Phyllobacterium zundukense: one gene and its partner. The protein of the gene in region 1 interacts with the protein of each later gene in a pairwise test. Links are inferred from orthologs where the notes say so. Each region holds a gene or a part of one and is shown in the gene's direction. Other genes may lie near its edges.

Region 1 (3,073 bases):
CTTGGGGTCAAAAGCCGCAAGGAGGCGGCGGTGGCAATCCACCCGACCTCGAAGACATCCTCCGCCGAGGTCAGGATCGCTTGCGTCAGGCACTTCCGGGCGGTTCCGGCGGCAGCCCGGCAATCTGGGGTCTTGTCGGTCTGGCGCTGGTGGCTTTCTGGCTCTTCCAGGCAATTTATACAGTCCAGCCGGACGAACGCGCCGTCGAGCTGCGTTTCGGCAAACCCAAGCCGGACATCTCTGAACCGGGCTTGCATTTCCATTTCTGGCCGATTGAATCCTATGAAAAGATCGAGATCGTCGAGAAGCAGAAGAATATCGGCGGGCAGGGCGCGCGCGGTGCCAAGGAAGGCCTGATGCTTTCAGGCGACCAGAACATCGTCGATGTGCAGTTCTCTGTGCTTTATCGCGTCTCGGATCCCGTCGCCTATCTCTTCCATGTCGAAAATCCTGAAAACCTTGTGCAGCAAGTGTCGGAAAGCGCGATGCGCGAGATCGTCGGCCGCAGCCCGGCGCAGGATATCTTCCGTGATAACCGCGCGGGCATCGCCAATGATGTACGTGGTATCATTCAGAAGACGCTCGACGAGTACGGCGCGGGCGTTGCGATCAATGCCGTGTCGATCGAAGACGCAGCGCCGCCGCGTGAAGTGGCCGATGCTTTCGATGAGGTCCAGCGTGCCGAACAGGACGAGGACCGCTTCGTGGAGGAATCAAATCAGTATTCCAACCAGAAACTCGGACAGGCGCGCGGTGAAGGCGCGCAGATCCGGGAAGACGCTGCAGCCTACAAGAACCGTATCGTGCAGGAAGCGGAAGGTGAGGCGCAGCGCTTCACCTCGGTCTACGACCAGTACGTCAAGGCACCGGAAGTTACCCGCAAGCGGCTTTTCCTCGAAACCATGGAGCGTGTGCTGAAGGACTCAAACAAGGTGATTGTTGATCAGAGCGGCCAGAGTGTCGTTCCTTATCTTCCTCTTCAGGAACTGACCAAGCAGCGCCCGGCCGCCGTCGAGGGGACAAAACAATGAACCAGAACCGTTTTCCTCTTCTCGCGGGCCTGATCGCGTTCATCGCCTTGCTGGCCTATTCGTCCATCTTTGTCGTCAGGGCAGGCCAGCAGGCCATTGTCCTGCGCTTTGGTCAGATCGTCGATGTGAAGGCCGACCCCGGCATCTATTTCAAGCTGCCTTTCGGCTTTCTTGAGGCCGACAATGTGCAGATGATCGAAGATCGCCTCCTGAGCTTCGAACTCGACAACATCCGCGTCCAGGTTTCGGGCGGCAAGTTCTACGAGGTCGATGCCTTCCTTGTCTACCGTATCACCGATCCACGCAAGTTCCGGCAAACTGTGTCCGGCGACGTGACGCTGGCAGAAGCACGCTTGCGTACTCGTCTCGATGCGGCGTTGCGCGGGGTTTACGGTTTGCGCGGCTTTGAAGCGGCGCTCTCCGACGAGCGTGCCGGTATGATGCAGGAGGTGCGTGAACAGCTCCGTCCCGATGCGGAGTCGCTGGGGTTGCAGATCACCGATGTCCGTATTCGCCGTACTGACTTGACCCAGGAAGTCTCGCAGCAGACCTTCGACCGCATGAAGGCCGAACGTCTGGCGGAAGCAGAACGTCTGCGTGCGCGTGGCCGTGAAGCTGCCCAGCGCATCAAGGCGATCACCGACCGCCAGGTTGTTGAGATTATTGCGGAAGCACGCAAGGAATCGGAGATTGCCCGAGGCCAGGGTGAGGGTGAGCGCGGCCGCATCTTCGCTGAAGTCTTCTCGAAGGATCCGGATTTCTTTGCCTTCTACAGATCCATGACGGCTTATGGCACGGCCTTGGATAATACGGGAACGACAATGGTGCTTTCGCCGAATTCCGAGTTCTTCCGCTATTTCCAGGATTCCAACGGGGCTTTGCCGCCGGTCAGCGGTGCAACGCCGCCAGTGGCTCCGGCACCAGCGCCTGCCCCTCAATAGGGGCGGGTGTAGCTTATGGTCGATTTTATGGATGCCGTGGGACTGTTCCTCGTTTTCGAGGGGCTGCTCTACGGCTGTTTTCCACTGATCGCAAAACGCCTGGCGCGGGATGTCAGCGAACAACCGGATGGATTCCTGCGTATTGCAGGCGTCGCATCTGTTGCAGTTGGCGTGGCCGTCGTGTGGCTGGCGCGCGGATAACGGCGAAATCTTGCCCGCCTTCATCAAACCTTCGTGTCGGCGGCCATATTTTTGTCTACTCTAGTCGTTCTGTTGTATGATCTGAGCTCACCGATAAAGGCCCGAACGCATGGTTTTCAACACTGGTCGCCCTGTTCTCCGTTCCGCCACTGCGGCAATCGCGCTGATTGCACTGACCGCGACAAGCGCCTCTCCGGCGTTTGTAACCCTGGCCAGGGCTCAGACCCAGGGTGCTCCGGTTCCCAACAGTGAACAGCCAAGGGCGCAAGGACCCGCATCTGTGGCCGATCTTGCCGAAGGGCTGATCGACGCCGTCGTCAATATTTCTACGTCGCAAACGGTCAAGGGACAGGATGGGGATTCGGGTCCCGTGCCGATGCCGAAAGTTCCGGAAGGCTCGCCCTTCCAGGAGTTCTTCGATGAATATTTCGGCAAGCAGAATCCCGGCCAGAATAATCCGTCCCACAAGGTTCAGTCGCTTGGCTCCGGCTTTGTGGTCGATGCCGAACAGGGCATTATCGTTACCAATAATCACGTGATTGCCGATGCGGACGAGATCGAAGTCAATTTCAATGATGGCTCGAAACTGAAAGCTGAATTGATTGGCAAGGATACCAAGACTGACCTCGCCGTTCTCAAGGTCGACCCGAAGAAGCACAAGCTGGTTGCCGTCAAATTCGGCGATTCGTCCAAGACGCGGATCGGTGACTGGGTCATGGCGATCGGCAATCCGTTTGGCTTTGGCGGCACGGTAACCGTTGGTATTGTCTCGGCGCGCAATCGAGATATCAATTCGGGTCCTTACGACAATTTTATTCAGACCGATGCTGCGATCAATCGCGGCAATTCCGGCGGGCCGCTCTTCGATATGTACGGGCAGGTCATCGGTATCAATACGGC
Region 2 (2,965 bases), 730 kb from region 1 along the record:
TTTATCGCGAAATGCGTTCGATGCCAGAAATGACAGTTGAGCCGAGTGAGACCGTGATCTGGGACGGTCGCTACCGGATCAGCAATTGTTCCGATAAATCGCTCAAGATCGTTGCATGCGGCGCAAAGGGGCTGCATTTCCTAAGAGAATCCGGATTACCAAATCCGCATGGTGCGTCGGTCCAGTCCAGCCCGGCTCTCATTCTCGACGGAAGGATTGTCCATGTTCGGGCACTCAACGATCACGCGAAATTGCCCAATGGGATCAGTGTGTCGCGGCACCTTGCCCTGTTCGACCATATCCTTTCAGGGTATGATGAACTTCTTGCTCAATCCGCTGCAGAACTCTTTCAGCTACATGGTTATAAGCATCCGCCTGTAAACCAGATTAACAAGAATTGACCTCAGTTTGAACGCCAGTCTTGGCAAGGCCATGCTTCGAACCTATGTTACATGTAAATTCCGCGTCATTGCGGTTGTGATTGATGGGACCCGATATGAATCCTAACTACAGGAACTTCGCACTGTGGGCGATTATCGCCTTGCTCCTGATTGCGTTGTTCAATCTTTTCCAAAGCCCCACCTCGCGCTCGGCATCGAGCGATGTTCCCTATTCGCAGTTCATAAGTGACGTGAATAGCGGGCGCGTGAAATCGGTGACGATTGCCGGTAACCGCATTACGGGCACCTATTCCGACAATGGTTCGAACTTCCAGACCTATTCTCCCGGAGATGCCGGTCTCGTTGGCCGCCTCGAAAGCAAGAATGTGCAGATCGCTGCGCGGCCGGAAACGGATGGCTCGACATCGCTCGTTGGCATGCTGATTTCCTGGCTGCCGATGATCCTTATCCTGGGTGTGTGGATATTCTTCATGCGCCAGATGCAGGGTGGTTCGCGTGGCGCCATGGGGTTCGGCAAGTCCAAGGCCAAGCTCCTGACCGAAGCGCATGGCCGCGTGACGTTCCAGGATGTGGCCGGCGTCGATGAAGCCAAGGAAGATCTCGAGGAAATCGTCGAGTTCCTGCGCGACGCACAGAAATTCCAGCGCCTTGGCGGGCGTATCCCGCGCGGTGTGTTGCTAGTTGGCCCTCCCGGTACTGGTAAGACCCTTTTGGCGCGCGCTATTGCCGGCGAAGCTAATGTACCCTTCTTCACCATTTCCGGCTCCGACTTTGTTGAAATGTTCGTTGGTGTCGGTGCGTCGCGCGTCCGTGACATGTTCGAACAGGCGAAGAAGAATGCGCCCTGCATCATCTTCATCGACGAAATCGACGCCGTCGGTCGTCATCGTGGCGCCGGCCTCGGGGGTGGCAATGACGAACGCGAGCAGACGCTGAATCAGTTGCTGGTCGAGATGGATGGCTTTGAAGCCAATGAGGGCGTCATCCTGATTGCTGCCACCAACCGTCCGGATGTGCTTGACCCCGCGTTGTTGCGTCCGGGCCGTTTCGACCGTCAGGTTGTCGTGCCTAATCCGGATGTTACCGGCCGTGAAAAGATTCTGAAGGTACATGCTCGCAACGTGCCTCTGGCTCCGAATGTCGACCTGAAAATTCTTGCGCGTGGTACGCCTGGGTTCTCGGGTGCCGATCTCATGAACCTCGTCAACGAAGCTGCCTTGATGGCTGCACGGCGAAACAAGCGCCTTGTCACCATGCTTGAGTTCGAAGATGCCAAGGACAAGATCATGATGGGTGCCGAGCGACGCTCGACAGCCATGACCCAGGCGGAGAAGGAGTTGACTGCCTATCACGAGGCTGGTCACGCCATCGTCGCACTGAATGTCGAAGTTGCCGATCCACTGCACAAGGCGACGATTATTCCACGCGGCCGTGCGCTCGGTATGGTCATGCAGTTGCCTGAGGCTGATCGTTATTCGATGAGCTATAAATGGATGATCTCGCGCCTTGCCATCATGATGGGCGGGCGTATCGCCGAAGAACTTAAATTTGGCAAGGAGAACATCACCTCTGGTGCATCATCGGATATCGAGCAGGCGACCAAACTTGCACGCGCTATGGTGACCCGTTGGGGCTTCTCGGACAAGCTCGGTCAGGTTGCCTATGGCGAGAATCAGGAAGAAGTCTTCCTCGGCCACTCCGTAGCCCGTACACAGAACGTTTCGGAAGAAACGGCGCAATTGATCGACGCTGAGGTGCGCAAGCTGATCGACGATGCCTATAACCATGCGCGGGCCATTCTGACAAAGAAGAAGAAAGAATGGATCGCCATTGCGGAAGGCCTGCTCGAATACGAGACGCTGACGGGTGAGGAAATCAAGGCGTTGATGGCTGGTGGCAAACCTGCCCGCGATCTTGGCGACGACACGCCGCCTTCGCGTGGTTCGGCAGTCCCTAAAGCAGGTTCTGCCAAGAAGCCGCGCAAGGGCGATGAACCGGACAAAGGCCTTGAGCCACAACCACAATCATGATTGTGGTGCAGTCTACAAAAACGGCCGGTGAGAACCGGCCGTTTTTGTACGAATTGTTCACGGACGGCAAGTAAGTAGAATCGTTACAAGCGTTACACAATTTGTGGGATGTGAAATTAAGGGTCTTTTGCGATAAGCAATAATCAAGCGCTAGGCACAACGAGGCTGCATTCTGGTTCTGCCAGAAGTTTAACAACCCAAAGATTTGGACAACGGATATGGCTCGCAAATATTTTGGCACTGACGGCATTCGCGGACAGGCAAATGCCTATCCGATGACACCGGATATCGCGATGAAAGTCGGCATGGCGGTTGGCCTCGCATTCAAACGCGGCGAACATCGCAACCGTGTCGTGATAGGCAAGGACACACGGCTGTCCGGCTATATGATCGAAAATGCGCTTGTCGCGGGCTTTACCTCGACTGGAATGGACGTGTTTCTCCTGGGGCCAATTCCAACGCCAGCGGTCGCGATGCTCTGCCGATCGCTCCGTGCTGACATCGGCGTGATGATTTCAGCCTCCCACAACCCTT

What was found.
Region 2: the proteins of hflC (region 1) and ftsH interact in binary tests that used the Escherichia coli proteins (3 or more experiments, as listed by UniProt). The link is inferred for Phyllobacterium zundukense from one-to-one orthologs.

Annotation. Positions count from the first base shown.
Region 1 is NZ_CP017940.1:1,062,420-1,065,492, forward strand. The notes cover bases 1-2,999. They hold hflC (protease modulator HflC), read left to right. Parts: upstream 1-1,027; coding sequence 1,028-1,972; downstream 1,973-2,999. Other genes in these bases: hflK (FtsH protease activity modulator HflK), read left to right, coding at 1-1,031; BLM14_RS05145 (DUF2065 domain-containing protein), read left to right, coding at 1,988-2,173; BLM14_RS05150 (DegQ family serine endoprotease), read left to right, coding at 2,283-2,999. Outside these bases: more of BLM14_RS05150, read left to right, coding at 3,000-3,073.
Region 2 is NZ_CP017940.1:334,306-337,270, forward strand. What follows is about bases 73-2,963. They hold ftsH (ATP-dependent zinc metalloprotease FtsH), read left to right. Parts: upstream 73-496; coding sequence 497-2,431; downstream 2,432-2,963. Other genes in these bases: tilS (tRNA lysidine(34) synthetase TilS), read left to right, coding at 73-401; glmM (phosphoglucosamine mutase), read left to right, coding at 2,650-2,963. Outside these bases: more of tilS, read left to right, coding at 1-72; more of glmM, read left to right, coding at 2,964-2,965. UniProt on the Escherichia coli protein: Acts as a processive, ATP-dependent zinc metallopeptidase for both cytoplasmic and membrane proteins. Plays a role in the quality control of integral membrane proteins.